One region of the Halomonas sp. C22 genome, then DNA from elsewhere that is predicted to be linked to it. Evidence: predicted binding sites of a transcription regulator. Region 1 holds the regulator's gene; each other region holds the start of a gene.
What was found. The regulator PhoB, encoded in region 1, activates phosphate uptake and scavenging genes when phosphate is short. The targets are predictions, from matches to a motif close to TGTCATANNNNTGTCANA.
Positions count from the first base shown of each region.

Region 2: FEU76_RS02780 (DUF6482 family protein) is a predicted target of PhoB. The motif match lies at 8,106-8,123, and genes of this name have one in related genera.
Region 3: FEU76_RS16340 (bifunctional metallophosphatase/5'-nucleotidase) is a predicted target of PhoB. The motif match lies at 6,285-6,302, and genes of this name have one in related genera.

Region 1 is NZ_VBVC01000002.1:679,792-689,989, forward strand. Features, by position in the region: gene FEU76_RS06530 (PstS family phosphate ABC transporter substrate-binding protein) at 1-504, shown strand, start outside; gene FEU76_RS06535 (ABC transporter permease subunit) at 600-1,718, shown strand; gene pstA (phosphate ABC transporter permease PstA) at 1,718-3,127, shown strand; gene pstB (phosphate ABC transporter ATP-binding protein PstB) at 3,121-3,933, shown strand; gene phoU (phosphate signaling complex protein PhoU) at 3,964-4,689, shown strand; gene cysZ (sulfate transporter CysZ) at 4,760-5,506, shown strand; gene FEU76_RS06560 (hypothetical protein) at 5,784-6,095, opposite strand; gene phoR (phosphate regulon sensor histidine kinase PhoR) at 6,423-7,718, opposite strand; gene phoB (phosphate regulon transcriptional regulator PhoB) at 7,721-8,410, opposite strand; gene ubiA (4-hydroxybenzoate octaprenyltransferase) at 8,507-9,397, opposite strand; gene FEU76_RS06580 (chorismate--pyruvate lyase family protein) at 9,435-10,007, opposite strand; gene FEU76_RS06585 (NAD(P)/FAD-dependent oxidoreductase) at 10,095-10,198, shown strand, end outside.
Region 2 is NZ_VBVC01000001.1:598,366-608,563, reverse strand. Features, by position in the region: gene FEU76_RS02815 (Na+/H+ antiporter subunit D) at 1-1,200, opposite strand, end outside; gene FEU76_RS02810 (Na+/H+ antiporter subunit C) at 1,197-1,544, opposite strand; gene FEU76_RS02805 (Na+/H+ antiporter subunit B) at 1,578-2,009, opposite strand; gene FEU76_RS02800 (putative monovalent cation/H+ antiporter subunit A) at 2,002-4,350, opposite strand; gene hemH (ferrochelatase) at 4,550-5,635, opposite strand; gene FEU76_RS02790 (cryptochrome/photolyase family protein) at 5,754-7,337, shown strand; gene FEU76_RS02785 (thiol-disulfide oxidoreductase DCC family protein) at 7,334-7,741, shown strand; gene FEU76_RS02780 (DUF6482 family protein) at 7,752-8,054, opposite strand; gene FEU76_RS02775 (hypothetical protein) at 8,195-8,488, opposite strand; gene dnaB (replicative DNA helicase) at 8,615-10,003, opposite strand.
Region 3 is NZ_VBVC01000010.1:114,006-124,203, forward strand. Features, by position in the region: gene argE (acetylornithine deacetylase) at 1-71, opposite strand, end outside; gene ugpB (sn-glycerol-3-phosphate ABC transporter substrate-binding protein UgpB) at 247-1,572, shown strand; gene ugpA (sn-glycerol-3-phosphate ABC transporter permease UgpA) at 1,702-2,586, shown strand; gene ugpE (sn-glycerol-3-phosphate ABC transporter permease UgpE) at 2,614-3,456, shown strand; gene FEU76_RS16335 (sn-glycerol-3-phosphate import ATP-binding protein UgpC) at 3,459-4,511, shown strand; gene FEU76_RS16340 (bifunctional metallophosphatase/5'-nucleotidase) at 4,542-6,125, opposite strand; gene FEU76_RS16345 (glycosyltransferase family 4 protein) at 6,350-7,513, shown strand; gene FEU76_RS16350 (phosphatase PAP2 family protein) at 7,476-8,015, shown strand; gene FEU76_RS16355 (sodium/glutamate symporter) at 8,108-9,553, shown strand.

The DNA of each region.
Region 1 (10,198 bases):
GGTGCCGATGCGCCCCTGCAGCGGTGGGAAGCGCTGTTGCCCGCCACGGATTGGCCTTACGGGCACATTGCCCTGCATGGCAGAACCCTGGCTTCCGGCACCCAGGGGCTGTTCCAGCAGCGCGCCTTGTGCGGCGGGCAGTTTCGCCGCGATATCAGCGAACATCCCGGTGCGGCAGCGGTGATTGCCGCCGTGGGGGAGTCGCCCAACGCCATGGGCTATGCCGGATACAACCACCTGACCCCCATGGTACGCGCCGTGGCGCTGGCCGATGAGCAAGGCAACCCGGTAGAGCCCAGCGTGGCGAACATTCAAAAGGCCACTTATCCACTCTCCAGAACGCTGTATCTCTACGTCAACTTGCCCCCCGGCGAAGCGCTCCCGGCGGCCGAGCAAGCCTTTCTGGAGCTGGTCTTTTCAGCCGAAGGGCAGCAGATCGTGCAGGCGGCAGGCTTCGTGGCGCTTCCCGACCACCTGCGCAGCAGCCAAGCGTTGGATGAATAAACTGTCATCCAATTGTCACAAACAGGGCGTAGGGTAAGCTATTCTGGCCACAAACCCTTATTTTCATCACGGCACCTGCTTCGTATGATGTCGACATGACTCCTCCTCGGCTACCTGCTTCGCGTCAGCCGCTACGTTTGCTTCACGACCGTATTGCCACCGGACTGATTACGGCTGGCGGCATTGCTGTTTTGCTGGCGATCCTCGCCATTGGCGTCTTTCTGGTGTGGGAAGCGCTGCCGCTGCTTGGTTTTGGCGAAGCGCTCTCCCTGGCCACGCTGTCGCCGCTCGCCTGGGGCACCCTCAAAGCTGCCCTGGCGGCCATGCTGTTTGCCACGCCCATTGCGCTAGGGGCCGCCATGTATTCGGCGTTGTTCATGTCGTCACGCCTGCGCAGCCGTATCAAGCCCGTGATGGAGTTGATGGAAGCAATACCCGGCGTGGTGATTGGCTTCATTGCCGGACTGCTGCTGGCCCCGTGGGTAGAGCGTCATTTGGCCAGCACCCTGCTCGTACTGGCCTGGCTGCCGCTGAGCGCAGCGCTGGCAGGTGCCCTTTGGCATATGGCCGGCAGCCGTTGGCGCCAGCGGCTGCCGCTGTCGTCGGCGGCACTGTGGCTGATACCGTGGCTCGCCTGCATGACCGCCCTGGCCCTGTGGGCGGCACCGCTCGCCGAAACCCACTGGCTGGGGGGCGACTTGCGTCTGTGGCTGGAGCAGCGCCACGGCATCGACTACGCCACTCGCAACGCCCTGATCGTCGGCATCGCCATGGGCTTTGCGATTATTCCCAGCATTTACTCGCTGGCCGATGACGCCCTGGCCGACGTGCCATCCACCTTGATGGAAGGCGCCCAGGCGTTGGGCGCCAGCCGCTGGCAAGCGCTGTGGAAAGTCGCCCTGCCCACCGCAGGCCCTGGCGTGTTTTCGGCGGTGATGATTGGCGCAGGCCGCGCCGTGGGCGAAACCATGATCGTGCTGATGGCCAGCGGCAACACCGCACTGTTCAGCGCCAGCCCCTTTGAGGGGCTACGTTCACTGTCGGCGTCGATTGCCATCGAGCTGCCGGAGGCCTACCCCGGCGGCATGACCTATCACCTGCTGATTCTGGCGGCGCTGGCGCTGTTCATCTTCACCTTCTCGGTCAATACGCTGGCCGAAGTCGTGCGCCAGCGCCTGCGTCGGCGTTACCAGCGGCTGGGAGGTGCACGCTGATGGGCTGGCGAGCGCTGAGCTTTCGCCTGAACACGGCGGGCAACCGGCTGTGGCCCTGGCTATGTGCGGGTAGCGTGGCCCTTTCGCTGCTCATGCTCGGCGCTTTGCTGGTACTGCTGACCACCAAAGGGTTAGGTCACTTCTGGCCCGCCGAGCTGGAGGAGGTCACCCTGCACAGCGGCGAAACGGTGATCGGCCAGCCGGTGCGCGAGGTGCCGCTACCCCATGCCCAGGGCATGGAGCGGCTCTACTTTACCGGCAACCGCGACCTCACGGGTGCCAGCTGGCGCTGGCTGGCCGTCGATCAAATCGCCCAGGTCACCACACCCGCTGAGCTGATACGCCTGGAGCGTACCCCGTGGGGCGACTTTCTTGGCCGCCTGGATGCCGTCGAAAGCGAAGGCCAGCGGCTTGAAGGGCAGGCGGCCAAGGAGTTCGTGCGCCAAGCCCTGATGCTGCCGCCAAACCAGCGCCCCGACGCCCAGCTGTTGCTGGAAGCCAATGGCAGGGTACAGTCTCAGCCGTTGGCGGGGATCACCCACCTGCAAACTCCCAACGCCATGGCCTGGCACCAAAAGGTGGCAGCCTGGGGCGGGCGCGTGTGGCAGTTCCTCAGTGAGGGGCCGCGTGCGGCCAATACCGGGGGCGGCGTATGGCCGGCCATTTTCGGTACGCTGCTGATGGTGATTCTCATGTCCGTGATCGTCACCCCCTTTGGCGTGCTGGCAGCCATCTACCTCAACGAAATTGCCCACCAGAACCGCCTGACCCACCTGGTGCGTATCGGGGTCCGTAACCTCGCTGGCGTGCCCTCCATCGTATATGGCGTGTTTGGGCTGGGGGTGTTCGTGTACGGCATCGGCGGTTCCATCGACAGCTGGTTCTTCGAAGACGAACTGCCATCACCGACCTTTGGTACCGGCGGGCTGCTGTGGGCATCGCTGACCCTGGCACTGCTGACCCTGCCGGTGGTGATCGTGGCCACGGAAGAGGGCCTGGCACGCATTCCCGATGCCCAACGTGAAGGGGCCGTGGCGCTGGGGGCGACCCGCCTGGAGATGCTCACGCGCATCGTGCTGCCCATGGCCATGCCCGCCATGCTGACCGGGGTGATTCTGGCCGTGGCGCGGGCCGCTGGCGAAGTGGCCCCGTTGATGCTGGTGGGCGTCGCCAAGCTGGCTCCGCAAATGCCCCTGGACGGCGAGTTTCCCTACCTGCACCTCGAACGCAAGTTCATGCACCTCGGCTATCATCTATTTGATACGGCCTTCCACGGTGAAGACGTACAGGCCGCGATCCCCCTGGTGTTTGCCACCGCACTCCTGCTGGTGCTGATTGTGCTGGTGCTTAATCTAACTGCCATATTTCTGCGTCATTATCTAAGGCGTCAACGAGGAAACGAATGCTAGCGTTATCGTCCGCCAACACTGCTCAACCGCCGGTGACGCGCTTCTCAGCCGACGCCCGGTGCCTGAGCATCCACCAGTTCAACCTCGCTTATGCGGGGAAACCGGCGTTGCGTGACCTGACGCTCGACGTACCTCGTCACCGGGTGACCGCGTTCATCGGCCCCTCGGGCTGCGGAAAGTCCACGCTGCTACGGGCAATCAATCGGCTTCACGATTTGAACGAGTCCGTGACCCACGATGGCCATATCTACCTGGAAGAGCAGGACATTCATGCGCCACGCATGAACGTGACCGAACTCAGACGGCGGGTAGGGATGGTGTTTCAGACGCCCAACCCGTTCCCGATGTCGATCTACGAAAACGTGGCCTTTGGCCTGCGCCTGCAAGGGCGCCTGCCCAAACGCAAACGCGACGACATCATCGAGTGGGCGCTGACATCGGCCGCTCTGTGGGATGAGGTCAAGGACCGCCTGCACCGTTCGGCCTGGCAGCTCTCCGGCGGGCAACAGCAGCGCCTGGTGATTGCCCGGACGCTGGCCGTTCAGCCGGATGTCCTGCTGCTGGACGAGCCCGCCTCGGCCCTCGACCCTATTTCGACCCTCAAGATCGAGGAGTTGATACGCAACCTGAAGTCCCAGCTCACCCTGGTGCTGGTGACTCACAATATGCAGCAGGCCGCGCGGGTTTCCGACTACACGGCCTTTTTGCAAAACGGTGAACTGATCGAATATGGGCCCACGGATCAAGTGTTCACCAACCCGCGTCTACAACGCACCGAAAACTACATTACCGGCCGCATGACCTAGGCCCCATCGACGATACGTCAGGAGTGCTCAATGGATATCACGAGCGAGACACACAGCCAACACATCTCTCGCCAGTTCAACCAGGAGCTGGAAGAGCTGAAGACCCACCTGATGGCCATGGGCGGTCTGGTGGAAAAGCAGGTGCAGGATGCGGTGCACGCCCTGCTGGAGGGCGACAGCCGCCTGGCGGAAAAAGTGCGCGACAACGACCGTCAGGTCAACGACCTGCAGCTGCAAATCGACGACGAATGCACCCGGGTGCTGGCTCGCCGTCAGCCGGCGGCATCGGACCTGCGGCTGGTGCTCGCGGTCATCCGTGCCACATCGGACCTGGAGCGAATCGGCGACGAAGCCAGCAAGATTGCCCGCAACGCGCTGTTGTTAAGTGAAAATAGCGGTGGCATTCGCGGTCTGGTAGAAGTTCGCCATATCAGCGAGCACGTGCGCAAGATGCTGCGTGACGCCTTGACCGCCTTCGCCCGCTTCGATACCGAGCTGGCCATGCAGGTCGTTCGCGAAGACGAATCGGTAGACGACGAGTACGGCAGCGCCATGCGCTCGCTGATGACCTTCATGATGGAAGACTCGCGCTCCATCAGTTCGGTGCTGAGCATCATGTGGGTACTGCGCGCCCTGGAACGGGTGGGCGACCACGCCAACAACCTGGCGGAATACGTGGTGTACCTGGTGAAAGGCCTGGATATTCGCCACAGCGATCCCAGTACCCTGGAACAGAAGGTCATGAAAAAATCTTGACCTGCCCGCCAAACCCTCCTGCAATACGCCCAGATAATCATCTGGGCGTTTTTTTAGGGAGTAATGTCGCGTGAATGCACTCAACGCGTTGGGTCAAGGCACCCGCCTGGTGTATCAGCCCGGGCTAAGGCGCTATGTCTTTCTACCCATTCTGGTCAATCTGCTCGTGTATACGGGTATGGTTTACGTGGTCTTCACACGCTTTTCGGGCTGGCTGGAGAGCAGCATGGCCATGGTGCCTGGCTGGCTGGAGTGGTTGTCGTGGCTCATCTGGCCGCTATTCTTCATCAGCTTGCTGGTGGTGATCTTTTTTAGCTTCACCCTGGTGACTCACCTGATCGCAGCGCCTTTCTATGGGTTTCTGGCGGCTCAGGTAGAGCGCCAGGCCACCGGGCGTGAGCCTCTGGATGACCGAGGGCTGGCCAAAACGGCGCTGGACGCCGTGGGACGAGAGCTGGTCAAGCTGAGCTATATCCTGCCGCGCATGGCCGTATTGTTCCTGTTCAGCTGGATTCCCGGCTTGAACGTCTTCGCGCCTCCCTTATGGGCGCTCTTTTCTGCCTGGGTCATGGCCATTACCTATCTGGATTACCCGATGGATAACAACAAAGTGTCGTTCAAGGACATGCGCAGCAGGCTTTCACGGCGCTGGTGGCCGAGCATGACATATGGCGGGCTGGTCATGCTCATCACCTGGATCCCCTTGGCCAACCTGTTCCTGATTCCAGGCGCTGTCGCAGGCGCAGTCCTCATGTGGGACCGCCACTATCGTGGCACACCGGACACGCGGGATAAGGCGGCAGGATCGACGCTCTGAATCAGAGCCACTCATCAAAGGGCCGCCCATATAGCAGGCACAAAAAATTAGACCCCGCTAGGCGGGGTCTCGACCACTCTTACTTGTGAACGATACTGACTGCTGGCTTCCTATCCGTTTGCGGGACTCCAACCTTGGAATTTACCCTGACCAGTGTCTTGACCGTTTTCTGATTCATCCGTGAATCGATGAGCATCCTTGCTATGGGACATCCTTGCCCCTTATTTGCTCAATCCTAAGCGTAAGAGTTTTTTTCAGCTTTGCAAAGAATTGTTACTTAGCTACCGCTGTTTTCTTCGACTACGTCTTCTGGGGTGTACTCGGCACCACCACTCATGTTGGTGGAGTCCGGCTCATCCACGACGTCGGGGCCTTGTGTGCCGTGATCCGTCGTCAGATCTTCGGTGTCATAGCTGCCGGGCTCGGCCGTGCCAGACTGTGTGTTCATGGGCTCATCTTCGACGGTTACATCCTGATTCTGGTCGATGGATGAGTGATCCGTGGTGTCTGCAAAAGCCAATGGGCTTGCCATCAGGCCGAAAGAAACACCTAAAATACCAGCTTTCTTGAGTAGTTCCTTGGACATCATATTCCGCCTCCTCGATCGCTGTTGATACCGCATAGTTAAGGAAGAGTGACTTCATGTCTTACCAGTTCCTGCGGTAATCTTCCTTGCCTAGAATATTGCATACGTTGTGCCACGCATGCCAAAAAATAAAAAAATTATTTATTATCAATAATTTAAAAAAACAAGAATGATATAAAGCATGGGCTCAAGGGGGCATGACCACCCCTTTGAAGTGGTTAAAAATGACACATGAGTGAGGTGTGACCAGAGTTCTATGCCAATATGGCACACTTATACAGGGATTGTGCAGAAAGGGGATAAGGAGGAACGCAAAGCGTCATCGAGCCCTCAAGCCGGGCCGCTGACTCGCTTGGCGGGGAAGACACAGCGAAAGGACGCCCCCTCGCCAGGATGTGACTCTACGTTGAGCTGTGCCTCGTGGCGCAGCAGCACGTGCTTCACGATGGCCAGGCCCAGCCCCGTCCCTCCTGTTGCCGTACTGCGCCCTTTATCCACTCGATAGAAGCGCTCGGTCAGGCGGGGGATATGCACCGGATCAATGCCATCGCCATCGTCCTCGACCTCGATACACCCGCTGCCGTTGGCGGCCACCGACCAGCGCAGCGTGATCTGGCTGCCTTCCGGGGTATAGCGCACGGCATTGAAGGCCAGATTGGAAATGGCGCTGCGCAGCTCCTGCTCGCTGCCGATCAACCCAGCGTCGCTCTCCAGAATGACCTGCACACTGTGCTGCTGCCTGGAGAGCGCCAGAGCGTCTCGGCGAATGCTGTCGAGCATGGGGCCTACGGCCAGCGTCTGGTGATCATCGCCTCCCTGGTCGATTTCCAGCCGTGACAGCAGCAGCAGGTCGTTGACCAGATTCTGCATCCGTCGCGTCTGCTCCTCCATCTGTACGATCCCTTTGCCCAGGCGGGGAGGCAACAGCTCCTTGAGGTCGCCGTAGGTTTCCAGATAGCCCGACAGCACGGTCAGCGGAGTGCGCAGCTCATGGGAGACGTTGGCGACGAAGTCACGCCGCATCTGCTCCAGGCGATGCAAGCGCGTGATATCACGGGCCATGACCAGGCGCTCGTCATCGCCGTACAGAGTGATCTGATACTGGAGGATACGCCGCTCGTCGATCGGCGAGGTCAGCGTCAGCGGCTCGCTGTAATCGCGGGCATTGAAGTAGCTGATGAAGCGAGGATCGCGCAGCAGGTTGGTGATGTGCTGGCCACGATCGTGGGCGGTTTGCAGCCCTAGCATGTCGGTGGCCGCGCTGTTCCACCACTCCAGGTCGCCGTGTCGGTCCAGCATCACCACGCTATCGCGCATGGCTTCGGAGGACTCCTGAATTCTCGCCAGCGTCGCCCGTAAACGGCTTTGGGTAATGCGCTGGCTTTTCTGGTAGCGATAGAGGCGGTCGAACAGTTCCCCCCACATGCCCTTGGCCGCCGGGGGCTCATCGTGGGGGTGAAGCGTCAGCCAAAGGAAAAGCGCCCGAAACTGGCGCAGATGATAGACCAGACAAAACAGCAGCCCCGCCGCCAGCCCGGCGCCAGGGTAATCCACCAGCCATCCCAGGCAGAGGCCCAACAGGGCCAGCCAGATGATGCGCCAGATCTCACGGCTCCACAGGCGCACGCTTACACTCGCGCAGAGAACCGGTACCCAGTACCGCGCACCGTTTGAATCAGATTTTGATGAGGCTCGCCCAGCGCTTTGCGAAGACGACGAATATGCACGTCCACCGTGCGCTCTTCCACGTAGACGTTGCCACCCCATACCTGGTCAAGCAATTGGCTGCGCGTGTAGGCGCGCTCCTGATGGGTCATGAAAAACTGCAGCAGACGATACTCGGTAGGCCCCATTTCCAGCGCCTTGCCATGGGCGCTGACCCGGTGGCTCACAGGGTCCAACAGCAGGCCATTGATTTCGATGGGGTCTTCCACGCCACGCGGCGTGGCCCGGCGCAGCACGGCCTTCAGGCGGGCCACCAGCTCACGGGGGGAAAAGGGCTTGGTGATATAGTCGTCGGCACCCGCTTCCAGGCCCTGGATCTTGTTGTCCTCTTCGCCCTTGGCCGTCAGCATGATGATCGGCAGCTCGGCAGTGGCTTCTTCGCGCTTCAACCGACGGGCCAGCTCGATGCCGCTGGTGCCCGGCATCATCCAGTCCAGCAGCAGCAGGTCAGGCTGGTGGTCGACGACCATGGCGTGGGCATCCTGGGCGTTGTCCGCTTCAAGCACGCGATAGTCAGCCATTTCCAGCGCCACGGCGATCATTTCGCGGATAGGCGCCTCATCATCGACGATCAGTACGGTCTTGGCGGTCATTCCAGGGCCTCACGGTGCTCTATACAGGAAAGTTCAATGACATGTGTGTGACGATAACACCATGACTTGATGACAGTTCCATGACACACAATCAATTTAGCCCGCCATCGGCCACCAGCTCAAGGCAATACCTGCAAAGACCAGCAGACCCGACCAGTGGTTGTTCAGGAAGGCCTGAAAACAGCGGTCACGATCGCGCCCGACGATCAGCCACTGCTGGTACACGAACGTCGCCGCCATCCCCAGCAACCCCAGCCAGAAAAAGCCCCCCAGCCCGACGCGCAGCGCGACCCAGCTCAGCAGGGCCAGCACGCTTGCCTGCAGCAGCCCGATGATCAACCGGTCAGCACGGCCAAACAGCACGGCGGTCGACTTGATGCCGATTTTCAGATCATCGTCACGGTCGACCATGGCGTACTGGGTATCGTAGGCAACGGTCCACAGCAGGTTGGCACTGAACAGCAGCCAGGCTTCCAGAGGCACGTGGCCCAATACCGCGCCAAACGCCATGGGAATGGCCCAGGAAAAGGCCGCGCCCAGCACCACCTGCGGGAAGTGGGTGTAGCGCTTCATGAACGGATACACGAAAGCCAGCAGCACGCCGCCCACCGACAGCAGCACGGTGAACCAGTTGGTCAGCAGCACCAGAATGAAGGCAGCGGCGACCAGCGCCACGAACAGCAGCTGGGCTTCGGTTTCGCTGATGCGTCCCGTGGCCATGGGGCGCTGGCTAGTACGCTTGACGTGGCCATCCACATGGCGGTCGGCATAGTCGTTCACCACGCAGCCCGCAGCCCGCATCACGTAGACACCGGCAATGAAGATGATCAGCACGGAGCGGCCCGGCACCCCTTCTGCAGCCACCCACAGCGCCCAGAGCGTCGGCCACATGAGCAGCCAGGTACCAATGGGCCGATCCAGGCGCATCAGCTGAAGAAAGTCTGCCAGCCGGGCCCAACCCGTTGGCCGCAACAGAGAACGGTCCATGCTCATGCTTACCTCGTGAAAGAAACTCCAGGATAGCCTAGCGCGAGGGCAGGCTCAGCGCATCGGCCATGGTCGATAAAAAATACTCCTGAACCAGCAGCGACAGTCCCGCGTGCTGAAAGACCGAGCGACGCCCCCACTGGCTACGCCCCTTGTCGGGTGTACCCCACGCCGTGAAGCGCGGGCGCGACGCCGTGGCCTGTAACGGCCCGCGCACCAGGTCCGGCTGCTGAAACAACCAGCTGCCCAGCGAACGCTCGCCCAAGGCCCCCAGGCCTTTGCCCTGCAGCTGCTCCAGCGGTGCCACCGATCGCGCCACCACCCAGGGCGTGCCGTCGATGCACAGCGCCACCTCGCGTAGCCAGGCGTGGCGACGTGGAGCGATGCCCAGCGCCATGGCTTCGTCCTGGAACGGCAGGCCAATGGTCTGGCGCAGCAGGCGTACGCGGAACTGGCCCGGCGCTCCGGCCGCCATCAGGCGCGCCGTCAGGGAGTCGGTCGAGGCCACCCACTGCCACCAGGCCGCACTCATGGCAGGCCGCGCAGCGGCAATCGGCCGCCAGTGGGGGGGTAGCGAAAACGCAGGGCGTGGCAACTCAACGAGCGTCACCTGAGCCTCCAGAGCAGTCAATTGGAAAGACAGCTAGTGTAACATGATGGCTTGGCAGGCTTTTGTTCCTTACCCCCGGATAACGATATGCCCGATTCACACTTGAGCGAATCCCCACATGCCGAGCTGGTCATTGTCGGCACTGGCATGGCCGGTATTGGCCTGGCGCGAGCGCTGCGCCGCCAGGGAGA
Region 2 (10,198 bases), on a different contig from region 1:
CAGACCTGCTCGCACCAGTACGAACTTGGCGAAGAAACCGGACAGCGGCGGTATGCCTGCCAACGAGAAAGCCGAAATGAAGAACGCGACGGCAAGCCAGGGGCGCTCGCGATAAAGCCCGCCCATCTTCTTGAGCTGATAGGTACCCTGCAAGCGGTGCGTGATACCACTGATCAGGAACAGGTTCGTTTTCACGATGATGTTGTGCATGATCGCAAACACGCCACCGGCGATGGCCAGCGGGGTATAGAGCGCCAGACCAAGAATCATGTAGCCAATCTGGCTGACGATGTGAAACGAGAGAATACGGCGGAATTCATACTGCGCCGCCGCCCCCAGCACGCCGGTCACCATGGTCAAGACTGCCCCCCACAACATGATGTCCTGGAGATAGCCCATGGTCTGATCGAAGATCAGCGTGAAAACGCGGAACAGCGAGTACACCCCGACCTTCGTCAGCAGCCCGGCAAACAGCGCCGATACCGCCACGGGCGGCGTGTGATAGGACGCGGGCAGCCAGAAAAACAGCGGAAACGCGGCCGCCTTGATACCAAAGGCCACCATGAACATCACGGCCAGCACTTCCACCATGCCACTGTGTTCGGCTTCGTCCATGCGCAGGGCGATATCGGCCATGTTCAGCGAACCGACCGTGCCATACAGCAGACCGACGGCGGTCAGAAAGATCACCGATGCCAACAGGTTCAGCGTCACATACTTGATGGCTCCTTCCATCTGGGCACGCTCGCCACCCAGAATCAGCAGCGCAAACGATGCCACCAGCATCACCTCGAACCACACGTAGAGGTTGAACATGTCGCCGGTCAGGAAGGCTCCGGCCACACCGGCCAGCAGCAGGTGCATCAGCGGGTAGTAGCCGAATTTTTCATGGCCACGCCCGGTGGTGGCCAATGAGTAAATACCCATGGCCAGACCGATGATGCCGGTCAGCAGGATCATCACCGCACTGAGCATGTCCGCCACCAGTGTAATGCCGAATGGCGCGGGCCAGTTGCCCATCTGCATGGTGATATAGCCGTCGTTCAGTACCGCGACAAACAGCCAGAGACTGACCGCCAGCAGCGCAACGTTACCGGCAACGGCCACAAAACGCTGCATGGGCCGCGACCGCCAGAACAGCAGCGATATTGCCCCCGAAAGCAGAGGCAACAAAACGGGAAGTGCGACTTCAGGCCTCACGTGTCGGTATCCTTCATCTTGTCCAAATCATCCGCCTTGACGATTTCATAGGCGCGGCGAATCAGTACGACGGCAAACGCCAGCACGCCAAACGCGATGACGATGGCGGTCAGCACCACTGCCTGGGGCAGCGGGTCAGCCACGGGCCCCAATGGCTGCAGCATGCCCTCGGGAATCAGAGGGGGTGCGCCACGGGTCATGCCTGCGGTGGTAAAAATCAACAAGTTGGCGCCGTTGGAAAGCAGCAGCAAACCGATCACCAGCTTGACGATCGAACGTCGCAGCATCATGAATACGGCAGTGGCGTACAGCAAACCAATCGCCAGGGCCATTAACGGTTCCATGGGGAGCCTCCTGTGTTATCCGGGGTATGCAGCTCAAGGCTCATCCTTGTCCACCTCCATCAACGCCATGACCATGCCCATGACGGAACCCAACACCGCCAGATAGACGCCCACGTCGAAGATCAGCGGCGTAGAGGCCTTGAACTCGATACCGGGAATCGTCCACCACTGTGCGGTCAAGAAGGGCTCACCCATGAACCAGGCGGGCACCACCGAGATCATGCCCAACAGCAGCCCCGCCCCGACCAGGTCGCGGGGGTCGACCATGCGCAGCACTTCTCGGGTGGCGCTGGCACCAAAGGCGAACAGGTAAAGCGCAAACGCCCCCGCCGCCACCAGCCCGGCGATGAAGCCGCCGCCGGGCTCGTCATGGCCACGCAGCAACAGAAAAATAGAGAACATCAGTTGCAGCGGCATCAAAAAGCGTGCCGCCGTATTGAGAATGATCGTACCTGACTTAACCATCGTAGGGCTCCTTGACGCTGCTCTTCTCCGCCTCTACTGATTTGCCCTGGGGGCCATCGTGACGCAGTTTCAACATGGCAATGACACCAATGGCGGCCAGCGCCAGCACGAACATTTCGCCCAGCGTATCCAGGGCACGGTAGTCCACCAGAATCACGTTGACGATGTTGCGCCCATGAGCCAGCGGTGCGCTGTTCTCGACCATGTACGTGGAAATGGTTTCGAACTGGTCGATGCTCCATGCCGTCATGATCAACAGGAAGATCATGACCCCCATGGCAGCTGCCACGGCACCGTCACGCACGCGCTCGAGGCTGGTCGAGAGGTTGGAGTAACGCGGCAAGCGAAACAGCACCAGCACCAGCAGAATGACCGTCATGGTCTCTACCAGCAGCTGGGTGATGCCGAGATCGGGGGCACTGAACAGAATGAAGATCAGCGCAATCGAGAAGCCCATGATGCCAACCGACACCACGGCTCCCAGGCGCGAGCGCGAGATGGTGGCAAAAATTGCCCCCATGGCCATGGTACCGACCACGATGATTTCATGAAAACGTACGTCCAGCGTCAGCGCCAGCTGGGGCGAGTGGCGCAGCAGAATCGAATTACCGACCAGGCCGATCAACACCACCAGCATCACCAGAATGTAATTACGCATGTAGCCATTCTGCAGAATATGGGTCTGCCACTCGGAGAAGCGTACGACGCCATTCATGAAGCCTTCATAGCCTGCTTCCGGCCCATAGCGCATGACCGGTGCCAATCGCGCCAAATGGCTGCGCACCTCGTCCCAACGCTTGAACAGCAAAAAGCCCAGCGCCATGCTCACCAGCGACATGATCAACGCCACGTTGATACCGTGCCACAGCGACAGGGTAACCGTCAGCGCATCGCCCACTACCGAAGTGGCCGCAGCGGTCAGCAGTGCATCCACCCCCAGCAGCGCGGGCGCCAGCCCCAGCAGTAGCGAGCCGCAGGCCAGCAGTGCAGGCCCCAACAGCATGCTAAACGGCGCTTCATGGGCGACCTTGGGAGTGGCATGCTGCGCGCCAAAGAAAGGGCGCAGCGCAATGATGGCCGCCACGGCAATGGTCAGAATGGCCGAGAAGAACGCAAACAGCACCAGCATCAGACGCACGCTGTCGGCGCCCAAGGCAGCCTCCAGCATCAGCTCCTTGCCAATGAAACCGAACAGCGGTGGAACCCCGGCCAACGACAGCGCCGCCACGAAGGCAATCGTCGCCGTCACGGGCATGGCTCTCCGCAAGCCCCCCATGGCCGTGACATCCTTGGTACCCGTTTCATGGTCCAGAATACCCGCCACCATGAAGAGCGCGCCTTTGTACATGGAGTGCGCCAGCAGGAAGGTGACGAACGCCGTCATGGCATAGTCGGAGCCAATGCCCAGCAGCATGGTCAAGGTGCCCAGCGCCATGATCGTCGAGTAGGCCAGCAGCTTCTTGATATTGGTGTGGTGGATCGCCAGGAAGGCGCCCGTCAGCATGGTGGTCGCACCCACCACCGAGAGAATGCCCACCCACATGCCGGTACCGCCCAGTTCGGGCTGCAGGCGCGCCAGCAGGTAGATACCCGCCTTGACCATGGTGGCCGAGTGCAGGTAAGCCGAGACCGGCGTTGGCGCCGCCATGGCATTCGGCAGCCAGAAATGAAACGGGAACTGCGCCGACTTGGTGAACGCCCCGAGCAGCAGGCAGATCAACATGGGCGTATAGAGCGCATGCTCGCGCAGGTTGTCGTCGGACTGCAGAATCTCGCTCAGCGACCAGCTGCCGCTGGCCACACCCAGCAGGACCAGTCCCGCCATCAGCGCAAGGCCACCGGAAACGGTCACGAACAAGCCCTGGCGAGCCGACTTTCTGGCCTCGATATCGTTATGGTTGAAGCCGATCAACAGATACGAGGTGATACTGGTCAGTTCCCAGAACACGAACAGGGTCAACAGGCCATCGGCCATGACCAGCCCCATCATGGAGGCCATGAAGGCCACCAGCGCCAGATGGAAGCGGGCAATATCCGGATGGCCTTTCAAGTACCCGCCAGCATAGATCAGTACGCAAGTACCGATGACGGAAATCAGCAGGCCAAACAGCAGCGACAGGCCATCCAGCAAAAAGCTCAGGCTGATCCCCAGCGAGGGCACCCACGCCCACTCCAGCAGTTGCGGCCCTTCAGTCAGCACCACCGGCGCTTGGCCAATCAGCCACGCGGCCATCAGCGCTGGAAACAGCGCAAGCACCAAACTGGTTCGTTCCCTACACCAGAGGTTGAGCAGCGGTGACGACGCTGCCAGCACGAAGCCTATTAAAACGGCAAATTGCATCCGGCGTTCTCTCCCTAAAATAAGCGCAAACTATTCCCGTGAGCGGCGCATGGTACGACATGTGCCGCTTAAACGTTGAATAAATGTGATTTTATATGCACAAACCTTATACCAGCCCTTCGAAAAACTCCAGCCACCTCGCTGGCATAAAAAAGCCGCTCGGCCAGTGGCCAAAGCGGCGTCAGCGCGAGCAGAAATCTTACTGAGCGGGCACGGGCAACCAGCCCAACAGCTCATTGTTGACCACGGCCAACAGGGCATCGATATGGTCATCGCGATCATTCAGGCAAGGAATATAGCTGAACGTCTCGCCACCGGCCTCCATGAAGCTGTCGTGAATTTCCTCCTTGATCTCTTCGAGGGTTTCCACACAGTCGGAGGAGAAGGCAGGTGACAGAATGGCAATGTGCTTGTGGCCCTGCCTGGCCAGCTCGGCCACATGGTCCACGGTTTGCGGGCCTACCCACTTTTCCGGGCCAAACTGTGACTGGAAGGCGGTATCGACCTCCTCCTTGCTCAACCCCAGACGCTCACGCATCAAGCGCGTGGTTTTCTGGCACTGGCAGTGGTAGGGGTCGCCTTCCATCAGATAGCGTTCCGGCACACCGTGGTAGCTGGCCACGAGCTTGGTGGGACGGCTTTCAAAGCCGTCGTACGCCTCTTGCACCGAGTTGGCCAGCGCCTGGATGTAAGCCGGATGTTCAAAGTAGGCCGGCACCGTACGCAGGTAGGGCTGCCACTTCATCTTCATCAGCGTGCGAAAGGCCTGATCGTTGGCAGTAGCCGTGGTGGGCGAGCCGTACTGCGGGTAGAGGGGGAAGAATACGATGCGTTCGCAGCCCTTCTCTTTCATGCGATTCAGCACGCTTTCCGTGGAAGGGTTGCCATAGCGCATGCAGAAATCGACCTCGACACTGTCGCCATACAGCGCTTTCAGCCGGGCGGTCATCTTTTCCGTTTGTGCACGGGTAATGGTCAGCAACGGGCTCTCGTCTTTTTCGGTGTTCCAGATGCTTTTGTAGGCATGGCCCGACGTAAAGGGGCGCTTGGTCAGAATGATGAGCTGCAGCAGCGGCTGCCATTTCCAACCCGCATAGTCCACGACCCGCTTATCCGACAGGAATTCGTTGAGATAGCGCCGCATGGACCAGTAGTCAGTCGCATCGGGAGTCCCCAGATTGGCCAGCACCACGCCCACCTTGGCGGGGGCAACCGGAGGATGACTGCTTGGCGCGTGGGCCAAGCGCCCTTCACCTGGTTGATCCTTTACAACGCTGTCGGCCATCTCACTTACTCCTGGGGGCTGTCGATCATTCACAATGGTCTAAATCTTATCACTTTTCAGCAAAGACGCGGGATAAAGTTATACTATCAACATAATTTGTATAACTGTAGGCCAACCCATGTCCAAGCCTTTGCTACTCATTCTGGGCGACCAGCTTAGCCCGTCGCTTCCGACACTTCGCCAGGCCTCTGAAGGCGCAGTAGTGGCGTTCTGTGAGGTCGCTGAAGAAGCACGCTACGTCCCTCACCATATACACAAGATCGGCCTCTTTCTGGCCGCCATGCGACATTTTGCCCAACAACTGCGCGACCAAGGCTTCAACGTTCATTACAGCCGCATGGACGATGCGGATAACACCCAATCATTGATCGATGAAGCCGAGCGGCTGGCAAGACAGTACCAGTGCGATGAAATTCGTGTGACGCGCCCCGGCGAGTGGCGGCTGTGGAACGCCATGCAGCAGCGTCAGGCCGCTTCACTGCCCTGGAAAATCCTGGAAGACGACCGCTTCTTCACCACCCCAGACGACTTTGCCCAATGGGCCAAGGGGCGTAAGCAAATCCGCCTCGAATACTTCTACCGGGAACAGCGTAAACGTACCAGGCTACTGATGGAAGGCGACGCCCCCATGGGCGGACAGTGGAATTTCGACCACGATAACAGAGAACCCTTACAGCCTGAGCTGAGCTTCCCCCAACTGCCCATGCACGGGCAGGATGAAATCACTAAGGAAGCGCTGGCCAATGCCGCCGAGTGGTTCCCCGAGCACATGGGCGAGATCGAGACCTTCAACTTGCCGGTCACCCGACGTCAAGCACTGGTAGACCTGAAGCACTTCATCACCCACGGGCTGGCCGACTTTGGCCGCTATCAGGATGCCATCAGCGACCAGTCACCCTACCTGTACCACTCGCGCCTCTCTGCTGCCATGAACATTGGCCTGCTCACGCCCTTCGAAGTATGCGAAGAAGCGGCTGCGCAATATCAGGCAGGCAAGGCACCGATCAACGCCGTGGAAGGGTTCATACGGCAGATTCTCGGGTGGCGTGAGTACGTGCGCGGCCTCTACTGGACGCGCATGCCGGATTACAAACGTGAGAACCAGCTGGGTTTTCAGCGCGACTTGCCCGCCTTCTACTGGGATGCGAAGACCGACATGCGCTGCCTGCAACGCGCCATCCAGATGACCATCGACCACAGCTACGCGCATCATATTCAGCGCCTGATGGTCACGGGCAACTTCGCCCTGCTCTGCGGGGTCAAGCCAGAGGCGCTGTGCGACTGGTACCTGGCCGTTTACGCCGACGCCTGCGAGTGGGTCGAGCTACCCAACACCTTGGGTATGGTGCTGCACGCGGACGGCGGCTTGATGGGCTCCAAGCCCTACTGCGCTTCCGGCAAATACATCGACAAGATGTCCGACCACTGCCAGCACTGTCGCTACTCCCCCAAGCAGGTCACCGGCCCCAAGGCCTGCCCGCTCAACAGTCTCTACTGGCATTTTCTGGAGACCCATGCCGAACAGCTCAATCGGAATCCACGCATGAAACTGATCTACGGCTCGCTGGCACGCATGAAAGAGGAAAAACGCGACGCCATGCGCCAGCAGGCAGAGCAGTTCCTGGCATCGCTCCCCACTGCCGCCGATTACGGGCAAGCCGCTCACACCCAAGGGTACACCCACGAGGAGCGCTCCTCATGAGCCGTTTCGCCACGCTGCATGCCGAACCACCGGTCACGCTCTACCACGATGGACACTGCCCCTTTTGTCGCGTCGAAGTGGCCTGGCTGGCCAAACACCGACACCAGCAGCGCATTCGTCTGGTCGATATTCAGCACGAGGATTTCGACCCCGGCGCATTGGGGCTCAGCTTCGAAGCCATGATGGGGCAACTGCATCTTCAGGATCAGCAGGGAAATTGGTATGTCGGGATGGATGCCAGCCGGGCCCTGTATGCCGTGTTGGGCTACAGGCGGCTGGTAAGACTGTCTTGCTTGCCTGGCCTGCGCGCCGTCATGGATGCAGGCTATCGTTTCTTTGCCCGTCGCCGAATTCGGCTGGGCCAATGGTGGGAAAAATGCGGGTCACGCTCGCGCAATCAGTGATGCCTGGGCGTCAGAATACCAGCGGCATACGCGAGGTCAGCGGCGCGCTGTAGTGGGCGTCGCGACCAATGACTTCATCCTGAGGCACGTGCTGAACGAGGTAAGCCCGGTGGATACCGGCCCGCTTGAGTTCGAGGTACACATCATCCAGCGCTCGAAACAGCATAGGCTTGCCACGCTGGGTCAGCATATGACGCTCACCCTCGACGTCTTCGAGCTCGACCTGATAGAAACGGCTGCCCGAATGCGTGATTACCCGGATTTCAAAATTGTCATGACGTTCGACGAACTGTTTAAGCTCTTTAAGTTCCATGGTTCCCTCCTGTTATTGGTCATCGCCATGGAGCACAGCATACCTTTGCCCCATGACAATAGTATTACCTTGGCACTATCCCCCTAAGAGGGCAATAACAGAAAAGAGTTCCTGACCGAAACGTCAAGATGTGTGTCGTATTACTGATACTCCGAGGGGTCGATGGCCTTGCCAAGCGAGTTGCGATCGATCCAGTTGCCCCCTTTGGTTTCCTTGTAACGGAACACGACCTTGTCGCCAATGGTGACAGGTAATTCCGCATCTTCTGTCTGGTAGCTGTACTGCTCCCCTTCCACTACCAAGTGGTAGCGGTAGAGATCGGGCATGCCCAACCACTCTTTGAAGGGACCTTCACGCTCTAACGACTGGAGCTCACCCCGACCTTCCAGCTTGGGAAGCCGCTTACGGTTACCGCGCCTAAAACCACCTGCCATGCGTTACTCCTGTCTATCTACCAATGCGATTGACCCACGCTTTTCATCCCGCCCTTCCAGTGAGGGTTACCCAGACGACTCAGCCAACGGGGAGCGCATTATACGTGCTCCCCCCTCAGCCTCAAGTCAATCGCCGAAGGCTTCACCGTAACTATCCGGCGCCAGGTCTTCGAAGCGCGTGTATTTGCCTATGAAGGCCATGTGTACCGTCCCGATGGGACCATTACGCTGCTTACCAATGATCAACTCGGCCAGACCCTGGTTGTCCGGGTTATCGCGGTTATACACTTCGTCGCGATACACGAAGGCAATGACGTCTGCGTCCTGCTCGATCGCGCCCGATTCGCGAAGGTCCGACATGACTGGACGCTTGTTGGGACGCTGCTCCAGCGAGCGGTTCAGCTGGGAAAGCGCCACCACCGGGCACTGGAACTCCTTGGCCAGGCCTTTCAGCGAACGCGAAATTTCCGAGATCTCGCCCGTGCGGTTTTCGTTAAAGCCAGGAATCTGCATCAACTGCAGATAGTCGATCATGATCAAGGCGATATTGCCGTGCTCACGCACCACCCGACGTAGCCGTGAGCGCATCTCATTGGGTGACAAGGCTGCCGTGTCATCGATGAACAGCTGCTTGTCTTTCAGCAGGTTCACCGCCGAGGTCAGCCGCGGCCAATCTTCGTCTTCCAACTGACCCGAACGCACGCGGGTCTGATCGATACGTCCCAATGACGAGAGCACACGCAGCATCAGCGATTCGGCGGGCATCTCCATGGAAAACACCATTACCGGCTTGTCACTGGAAATGACCGCATGCTCGACCAGGTTCATGGCGAAGGTGGTCTTGCCCATCGAGGGCCGCCCGGCAATGATGACCAGATCGGAAGGCTGCAGGCCCGAAGTCATCTCATCCAGATCACGAAAGCCGGTGGAAAGGCCGGTCATTTCCCCTTTCAGGTTGAACAGCTCATCGATCCGATCCACGGCCTTGGTGAGCAGGTCACTCATGCCAATGGGGCCACCGGTCTTGGGCCGCTCTTCGGCAATCTGGAACACCAGCCGCTCGGCCTCGTTGAGCAGCTCGTCGGCGGGCCTGCCCTGAGGCGAAAAAGCCCCTTCGGCAATCTGGTTGGCCGCCCGAATGAGCTTACGCAGCGTGGCACGCTCACGGACAATATCGGCATAGGCGCGTATGTTGCTGGCCGAAGGTGTGTTGCGCGCCAGCTCGGCCAGGAAACTCAGCCCGCCCACCGTATCCAGCTGGTCGCGGGCTTCCAGCGCCTCGGAAAGGGTCACGACGTCCAGCGGCTGGCCCGATTCGGCCAGATGTGTCATCACATTGAACACCAGCCGGTGTTCATAGCGGTAAAAATCGTCGGCCACCAGACGCTCGGAGACGTTGTCCCACGCCTGGTTGTCCAGCATGAGCCCGCCTAACACCGACTGCTCCGCTTCCAATGAATGCGGTGGCAGTTTTAACGCTGCCGTTTCCTGATCAGCAGAAGGCTGGTCCTGCATTGCGAGCTCCTTAACAATTACCCGATAGCCAACGGCGCTTATCTTAGCCGTGCGGCTCGGATAACACCACTGGCCCCCACGTAAAGGGAGGGCTTTATAAGCCTGCTGTGTCGCCCCTTGCCAAAAGAGCCCCAGGGCCTAAAAAGACAAAGTACCTAAAAAGACAAAGGGCGCGGGAGAACCCGCGCCCTTTGA
Region 3 (10,198 bases), on a different contig from region 1:
GCCAGATTGGACGCGCTGGAGGTGGTATCGAAGGCGACCAATCTGGTCAGTAGCGTGGTGACATCGCTCATAGTGCTCTCGCTGTGCAGGCTTTTGGCCACCCTAGCACCGCCATGGGCATTTGGAAATGCTGACCGTCACGACAACTTCACCGTGCGTTCATGAAAGCGTCATCTACACTTTCTACTGTGCAGTGCACCCAAAAAATTCAACAAACGTACTGCGCATGACCTACAAGGAGTCGTTATGTCTCGTTTCACGTTGCATGCTCTTGCCCTCGGTGTGGCGACGGCCACTTTCAGCCTGTCGGCCCAGGCCACGACCAACATTCAGTGGTGGCACGCCATGGGAGGTCAGCTCGGTAACCTGCTGGAAGAGATGACCGAAGACTTCAATGCTTCCCAGGACGATTACCGCGTCACCCCCAGCTATCGGGGCAACTACACCGAAACGATGACTGGCGCGATCGCGGCCTTCCGTGCAGGCGAACAGCCCCACATCCTGCAAGTATTCGAAGTCGGTACCGGCACCATGATGAATGCCGACGGTGCGATCTACCCAGTCTACGAGCTGATGGAAGCCCACGGCCGTGCCTTCGACCCGGATGCCTTCCTGCCCGCCGTGGTGGGCTACTACACGGACACCAACGGCAACATGCTGTCGTTCCCGTTCAACTCCTCGACGCCCATCATGTACTACAACCGGGATGTGTTCGAAGCCGCTGGCCTGGACCCGGAACAGCCGCCACAGACCTGGGAAGAACTGGCCGAACAGGCCACCCAAATCACCGAGTCGGGTGCCGCACGCTGTGGCTTCACCTCTTCATGGCCAAGTTGGGTGATGCTGGAGAACTTCTCCGCCATGCACAACTCGCCGCTGGGCACTCTGGAGAACGGCTTTGGTGGCCTGGACACCGAGCTGAACTTCAATAACGACCTGGTGGCCCGCCACTGGGACAACCTGAAAGCCTGGCAGGACGCGGGTGCCTACAAATGGGGCGGCCCCGGCTCAGGCCCTGATGCCGAACCCATGTTCTACTCCCAGGAGTGCGCGATCTTCTTCGGCTCTTCGGCCTCACGGGCAGATGTGGCAGCCAACGCCGACTTCGAAGTAGGCTTCGGCATGCAGCCCTACTATGCCGATGTCGACGACGCGCCGCAGAACTCGATTATCGGGGGTGCCACGCTGTGGGCACTGCAAGGCCATAGCGATGAAGAGTACGAGGCCGTTGCTGCCTTCTTCGAGTACCTTTCAGAGCCCGAAGTGCAGGCCAAGTGGCACCAGCAAACCGGCTACCTGCCGATCACTCAGGCGGCATGGGATTTGAGCACCGAGCAGGGCTATTACGACGAGAACCCAGGCGCGGATATCTCGCTCAAGCAGATGACGCTGAACGAGCCCACCGAAAACTCCAAGGGCCTGCGCTTCGGCAACTTCGTGCAGATTCGCGACATCATTTCCGAAGAGATGGAAGCCGTCATGACCGGCAACAAATCTGGTCAGGCCGCTGCCGATGCAGCCGTTGAGCGGGGTAACCGCCTGCTGCGTGACTTCCAGTCCGCCAATCAGTAAGTAAGCACTCGCGTCGCCGCCTGACTAACGCCAGGCGGCGAAGTCGTTTCAAGTATCGCTCGGCATCGGTACTCCTCGACCCGCGTACCCCTCGCCTTACGTGCTACCCGTTCTCGCGGAAACCTGCTTATGCAAACCAAACGCATGACCTTTCCGGGGCGCTTTCTGCCTTATGCGCTGCTGGCCCCGCAAATCGTCATTACGCTGATCTTTTTCATCTGGCCGGCGGGCAAGGCGCTGTATCAATCGCTGCTGCGCGAAGATGCCTTCGGCCTGCGCACGACCTTCGTCGGCCTGGAGAACTTCACTCGCCTGTTCAGTGATGGCAACTACCTCAATGCGCTTTCGGTCACGGCCACCTTTGCCATCGGCACCACGCTGCTCTCCATGTCGGTGGCGCTGCTGCTGGCCTGCACGGTGAATCGCATGATCCGTTCGCGCAGCGCCTACACCACCCTGCTGGTATGGCCTTATGCCATTGCGCCCGCCATTGCCGGGGTGCTGTGGTGGTTCATTTTCAATCCTTCCATCGGCATCGTGCCTTACATGCTCGACATGGTGGGCTACCGCTGGAACCACCGCACGTCGGGCAGCGACGCCATGCTGCTGGTGATCTTTGCCGCCGCCTGGAAGCAGATTTCCTACAACTTTCTGTTTTTTCTAGCGGGCTTGCAGTCCATCCCGCAGTCGTTGATCGAAGCCGCCGCCATCGACGGGGCCAGCCCCATGAAGCGCTTCTGGACCATCGTCTTTCCACTCCTTTCCCCCACCACGTTTTTCCTGATGGTGGTCAACGTGGTGTACGCGATGTTCGATACCTTCGGCATTATCCACGCCACGACCCAGGGCGGCCCCGCACAGGCCACCAACACCCTGGTGTACAAGGTGTATGCCGATGGCTTCGTAGGCTTGAACCTGGGCTCTTCGGCGGCGCAGTCGGTCATTCTGATGGCCATCGTGATCGCCCTGACCATCGTTCAGTTCCGCTTCATCGAGCGCCGGGTCAACTACTGATCCAGGCGGATTGTGAGGAGTTTCGTTATGGTTGAAAACCGCCCCTGGGCCAACCTCCTGGCCCATCTGACGCTGATCCTGGGCGTTGCCGTGGTGGTATTTCCGGTGTACGTGGCGCTGGTGGCCTCGACCCAGGCACCCGGCGACTTGCTGCGCGGCACGCTGCCTATGCTGCCCGGCAGCCACGGCCTGGAAAACTACACGCGCATGTGGCAGTCCGGCGTTTCCAACGCGGGCGCGCCACCGGCAGGCACCATGCTGTGGAACAGCTTCGTGATGGCCATGGCCATTACGCTGGGCAAACTGTCCATCTCGCTGCTATCCGCGTTTGCCATCGTCTATTTCCGTTTCCGCTTTCGGATGCTGTTCTTCTGGCTGATCTTCATCACCTTGATGCTGCCGGTGGAGGTGCGCATCATCCCCACCTTCCAGGTAGTGGCCGACCTGAAGATGCTCAACAGTTTTGCCGGGCTGTCGATTCCGCTGATTGCTTCGGCCACCGCTACCTTTCTGTTTCGCCAGTTCTTCATGACCATCCCTGAAGAGATGCTGGAAGCCGCCAGGGTGGACGGCGCGGGGCCGCTGAAGTTCTTCAAGGACATTCTGATGCCGCTCTCGATCACCAATATCGCGGCGCTGTTCGTGATCATGTTCATCTACGGCTGGAACCAGTACCTGTGGCCGCTGCTGATCACCACCAACCCGGATTACTACACCATCGTGATGGGCATTCAGCGCATGACCTCCGATGAAAATCCCCAATGGCACTTGATCATGGCGGCCGTCGTGATGGCGGCCCTGCCGCCGGTGCTGGTGATCCTGTTTATGCAACGCCTGTTCGTGAAAGGCCTGACCGAGACGGAGAAGTAACCATGGCCAGCATTACCCTGGAAGGGCTGAAGAAAACCTACGCCGGTAACGTGGCAGCCGTCAAAGGCATCGACCTGCACATCGAAGATGGTGAATTCGTGGTTCTGGTGGGGCCTTCCGGCTGCGGTAAATCGACCCTGCTGCGCATGGTGGCCGGGCTGGAAACCATTACCGAAGGCACGTTGAAGATCGGCGAGCGGGTGGTCAATCGGCTGGAGCCAGCCGAACGGGACATCGCCATGGTGTTCCAGAACTATGCGCTCTACCCTCACATGACGGTCTACAACAACCTGGCCTACGGCCTGAAGAACCGCGGTTTCAAGAAGCATGACATCGACCAGCGCGTGCGCGCCGCCGCCAAAATGCTGGAAATCGAGGAGTACCTGGAGCGCAAACCGCGCAAGCTCTCTGGCGGCCAGCGCCAGCGCGTGGCCATGGGACGCGCGCTGGTACGCGAGCCCTCGGCCTTCCTGTTCGACGAGCCGCTCTCCAACCTGGATGCCAAGCTGCGGGTGCAGATGCGCGTCGAGATCAAGCAGCTGCAGCGTCGCCTGAAGACCACCAGCCTGTACGTCACCCACGACCAGCTCGAAGCGATGACCCTGGGCGACCGCCTGGTGGTGCTGAACGCCGGCAATATCGAGCAGGTAGGCACGCCCATGGAGATCTACACGCGCCCTGCCACGCTGTTCGTGGCGCAGTTCATCGGCTCCCCTGCCATGAACATCCTGCCGTTGGCGTATCTGGCCCCTCAGGACCATCAAGGGATACTGAGCCAGCTGCCGGAAGGCACGGACACTCTGGGTATTCGCCCGGATGACATGCTGCTGACACCGCCTGCCGAGCCGCATATCGCGCTACGAGCCACGCTGATGCTGTACGAAGCAGCCGGGGCCGAAAGCCACCTGTACGTGCATCTGGCCGACCGCCAACAGCCTACGGTGCTGAAAACCGCAGGCCAGCCCCCCGTTCAGGAGGGCGAGACGCTCAACCTGTACGTCACCGCCGGAGCCCTGCACCCGTTCAATGCCACCACCGGGCAGCGCACCGGCTGAGCCTGCCGCTTGCCCAGGGCGATGAAGTGACTATTCGTCCTGGGTAATATCCACAATGCGACCCTCGGGCTGATAGAACACCTCGCCACGAGACACCACATGATCACGCAACATCTCCCAGTCGGTATGGCCCACGATGGTATGGCGGCCATCGTCGTGGGCCGCCCCCAGCGCCGTGTGGCCATCGCCACCAGCCGCCGTGAAGTTGTTGGTGGCCACGGTATAGGTCTTGTCCGGATCGATCGCCTGCATGGCACCTTCGCGGTTCACCTCCAGGCTGATGAGACGCTCGCCTGCGGGCTGACGGCTGTCGTAGGTGAGCCGCGTGCCTTCGGACACCTGCAGGAAGCCACCGCTTTCGTCCGGCGCATTGGTCAGCGCAATTTCGAAGGTTTCCAGCAGCTCGGCACCAGTGACTTCCAGCAGCGTCAAACGGTTACCGAACGGCTGCACGGCGATCAGGTCACCCACGGTGATATCCCCTTGGGGCAGCGCTTCACGAATACCGCCGCTGTTCTGTAGCGCCATGAGGGTGTCCGGTACCACCTTGCGCGCTGCATGGAGCTGACCGTCGGCAATCAGGTTGCCCAGCGCCGTTTCGTTGGCGCGTACGCTCAGCGCATCACCCTGGCCATGACGAGGGTTGGGCAGTGCCAGAATCGCCTTCGCACCTACCTGTTCGTCACGCAGTGCTTCGATGGCCTCGGTATACGGTGCTAAAAGCTCCAGCGCAGCCGCATCCGGCGTGCGCTCGTCGGTGGCCAGCAGCTCACCGCTGACCTCCTGAACCACGCCCTCGGCATCGAAGGTCACCTGCATGACCCCCAGGTGCTGGCCATACTCACCCGCCTGCCCTACCACGGTGGGCGCTGGCCAGTGCTCGGTCAGCAGCGCAGGCGGGGCGACCCGCGTATGGCTATGCCCCCCGATGATGACGTCGATCCCCTCGACCTGCTCTGCCAGCAGCAGGTCGTTACCGACGCGGGGGTCGCTGTCGTAGCCCAGATGCGTGAGCGCGATGATCTTGTTGACTCCCTGCGCTTCGAGCGCCTCGACCATCGCTTCGGCCGCCTGACGATACTCACCAATGGTGACCTGGCCCGGGCTGGAGATGGCGTCGCTATCCTGGGTGCTCAACCCGAAGATCCCGATACGCTCCCCCTGATGTTCGAGGATCATGCCGTCATAGAGATACCCCGCCTGGGGGTCGGCCGTGATGCTCTCCCCGAGGCGCTCGGCAAACTCGGGAGACGCCGAAAAGTCCAGGTTGGCGCCTAAAATGGGGAAGTCAGCCCCTGCAAAGAACGCCGCCAACGCCTGATGACCGGTCTCAGGATCACCCAGGTCGAACTCATGATTCCCCGGCACGAACGCGTCGTAGCCCATCAGGTTCATGAAGGTCAGCGCGTCTTGGCCCTGAAATTCGTTGAAGTAGAGCGTCCCGGAGAAGATATCCCCCGCATCCAGCAGCAACCCCTCGCCATAGGTCTCCCGGGCCTCGTTCAAGGTGGCCACCAGGGCCGGGTAGGCATCCGTGCGGCCATGCAGGTCGTTGGTGTGATAGATCGTCAGGGTAAAGGTCTCGTCGGCCATCACGGCCGATGACGAGATCATGAGTGCACCCGCAATGGCGCATGGAGTAACAAAGTGTCGTGAGGTCATGGACTGGGTTCCTTTCGTCAGGGTCAAGTCACTTTCCTGGTATATGTAACGATACTTGCTTCCTGCGGCACAAGACAGGGCACATTGCGTGTCATCGCTTGTTCACCTGGCTGTCGCCTCGGTGTCACTGTTGGGCATCAACATGGCGCTAAACGTGATAAAGGGATGAATCGCTCATGCGACTCTGTATCGTCAGCGAAACATGGTCACCGGAAATCAACGGCGTCGCGCACACGCTGAACCGGCTGTGTCGTGAACTGCTGTTGCTGGGCATCACAGTGGACGTGATACGCCCGGCGCCGCGTCAACCTGGGAGCGCTGCGTGCGCCACCCAGGAACTTCAGGTCAAGCGGTTTGCACTGCCTAACTATACCGACGTTCAGGTAGGCTTTGCCCGCCCTGGGAAGCTTCAGCGCTTTTGGCAGCAATACCGCCCGGACGTCGTCTATCTGGCAACCCAGGGCCCCTTGGGCTGGGCGGCCCGCCAGGCAGCCCAGCGCCTGGAACTGCCGCTGGTGGCCGGTTGGCATACCAACTTCGACCACTACTGCCAAGATTATGGTGTTGCCTGGCTGGCCAAAGCGACACGACGCTATTTGCGCTATTTCCACAATGGCTGCGCCCTCACCCTGGTGCCTACCCAGCAGCAAGCCGTGGCGCTGCGCCAGGATGGCATCAAAGACGTGCAGGTGCTTTCCCGAGGCATCGACGGCGAGCGCTTCTCCCCTGCCCACCGCGACCTCGCGCTGCGCCAGCAGTGGGGGGTCAGCGAGCATCAACCGGTGGCCCTGTACGTGGGGCGCCTGGCACCCGAGAAGAACCTTTCGCTCCTGCAGGAAACGCTGCAAGCCATGCGCAGCGCTCGCCCCGATATGGCGCAGGTCATCGTGGGCGACGGCCCGGCCCGCAGCCAGCTGCAAAAAGCCTTGCCAGAAGCCCACTTCACCGGATTTGTGGACAAGCATTCGCTGGCACGCCACTACGCCAGCGCCGACATGTTCGTGTTTCCCTCGCTGTCCGAAACCTGGGGCAACGTAGTGACCGAAGCCATGGCCAGCGGCCTGGCAGTCGTGGCGTTTCGTCACGCAGCCAGTGCAGAACTGATTCACAGTGGTCATAACGGCATCACCGTGGCGACCGACGATGCGCTGGGCTTTCAACATGCAGCGGTCACGCTGTGCCAGCACCCTGCCGATTACGCACGACTAGGAAGAGTCGCCCGCCTGCGCGCACTGGAACAGAGCTGGACGGGCATTGCCGAGCAATTTCTACGTTACCTGCACCATGCCCAGGAGGCCCGCCATGCGAGCTCGCCCGCTTGTCGTATTCGATCGTCTTGACCTGTTGGAGTGGCGCTTTTGCCAGCGCGTGACGCATCTCTCGCTCTACCGCCCCTGGCGTCTGACGCTCCAGACGGCCAGCAAACTGGGTGATTGGCCCGTCTGGGTGCTGCTGATTGCAGCTCAGCCGTGGCTGCAAACGGACGGCCTATGGCGCATGTGGCAATACTCACTGATCGCGCTGCTGGCGATTCTGGTCTACAAGCTGGTGAAAACTCGGCTGTGCCGCGAACGCCCTTTCATCACCTACCTAGGGGGCGTCCACTGCGGCGAACCCGCTCGAGACCGCTACAGTTTTCCCAGTGGTCATACCATGCATGCCGTGATGTTCAGCGTCCTGGTGGCCAGCCACACGCCCTGGCTGCTACCGATCGTGTTACCGCTTGCCTTGATCATCGCGATTTCAAGAGTAGGCCTGGGCCTGCACTATGCCAGTGACGTGTTGGCCGGTGCTGCCATGGGCTACGGGTTTGCGTTACTGAGCCTTTACTGGATGGGCTAGGCGCTGTTCGACGCCTGAACGCCATAGCGCTTTCATTTGATTGGCACTACGTTTATCTCATTACCCTTTTCGGATCATCAAGGAGCGATGAGATGACCATGACCGTAGGTGAACTGTTTATCGCGCTGGTGCTCATTGCGCTGGTGCTGCTGGTCAGCAATGCGCTGCGCCTTTGGCTACCCTGGCTGCGCCGCCTGTTTCTTCCCAGTTCGGTGATTGGCGGGCTGCTCCTGCTGCTGCTTGGCCCCGATGTCATCGGGCGCTTCATGCCCACACTGTTCGAAGAAAGCCCCGGGCTGTTCCCCGCTTACGTCCAGGAGAGCTGGTCGGCGCTGCCTGGGCTGCTGATCAACGTCGTCTTTGCTGCTCTGTTCATCGGCAAGGCCATCCCTGGGATTCGCACCATCTGGTTACGTGCAGGGCCGCAGGTCGTGGTGGGCCAGACCATGGCGTGGGGCCAGTATGTGGTAGGTCTCAGCCTTGCATTGCTGGTACTGGTTCCCATGTTCAACATGAACCCCATGGTGGGGGCACTGATTGAAATCGGTTTCGAAGGCGGGCACGGCACCGCCGCAGGCATGGCCGACACCTTCGCCGACCTCGGCTTTGAGGAAGGCGCCGACCTGGCGCTGGGCCTGGCCACCGTCGGCATCGTTTCGGGGGTGTTGATCGGCACGGTGATGATCAACATCGCGGCACGCAGAGGCGTGGTCAAACCCACCCGTGAAGAAGACCAGCCGGATGAAAGCCTGCGTGAAGACGAACGCCCCTCTACAGAAGAGTTCAGCGAATTCAAGAAGGATCTGGCACAAGAAGCAGGCACCACCGACCCATTGAGCCTGCATATCGGGCTGGTGGGCATCGCCATCGTGATTGGCTGGCTGCTGCTGACAGGCCTGCAGTGGGTAGAGCAGATGACCTGGGCACGCGACGGCGGGCTGGAAATACTCGCCCACGTGCCGCTGTTTCCCATTGCCATGATTGGCGGGGTGATCGTACAGCTATGTGTCATGCGCTTTGGGCTGGAACGGCACGTATCCACCCGCACCATGTCACGTATTGCGGGCACCGCGCTGGATTTCACCATCGTGGCCGCCCTCGCGACGCTTTCGCTGACCACGCTGGGTGATTACTTCATCCCGTTCCTGCTGCTGGCACTGGCCGGGATTGCCTGGGGCTTGTTCGTGCTGATCGTGATCGCCCCTCGCGTGATCCCCGAGAACTGGTTCGAACGCGGTATTGGTGACTTCGGCCAATCCATGGGGGTGACCGTCACCGGACTGTTGCTGATGCGCATGGCAGACCCCAAGAACAAGTCCGGCGCACTGGAGAGTTTTGGCTACAAACAGCTGATGTTCGAACCCGTGGTGGGGGGCGGCCTGTTCACCGCCGCCGCGTTACCGCTGATTGCCCAGTTTGGCGCACCCGCCGTGCTGGGATTGACTGCCATACTGACCGTCGGCTGGCTGGCATTCGGGTTGCTCTACTTTGGCAGGATGGTGCCCGACCGTGGCAAGGGACGATGGCAAGGCAAGTAAACGTCGGATAGCAAAACGCCCGCAATAGCGGGCGTTTTGCATTGGGACGGATGTCTTGCAAGGGAGGACTTACATATCAGGTGGCATGTCGTCACGCTCTTCCAGGCCCCCTGAAAATGACGTCTTGAACGCCATATACAGGCCTACCCCCGAAAACCCCAAGAAGAGCACGAACATGCATAACATCAATACCATCGCCATAACGCGTGTCCCTGTCAGTGTGCGGCCGTTGCGTTGACGTCTTCTCACCGCTGAAATTTGGTCTACACGACAGGATAGACCAAAACACTGCGCCCATCTGTACCATTACTGTACAGATGAAGGGATGGATTTGTAAAAGTATCTAAAATCAGTTACTTGAGACAAAAAAAATAACACAAAAAAACCATCCCACAAATGCGAGATGGCTGTTTTGCATCGCTGCCGATCCTTGGCCTTGATGGCCAGCACATCCAAGTGCTGGCAAGAGTGAGCAGGCTCGATGTCCCTACACGTCCCTGGTGCTTTCTGGGCGTCCTGCCCTCCTTGACTGCCTGTTAGCCTGCCCACACTGTCGATAAAGAAAGGGGTCACTCCCTGTGAACCCGAGGCAGTTCATGCTACTGACCATGATAATGCATCAGCCAGGCCAAAACTTTTAAAAAA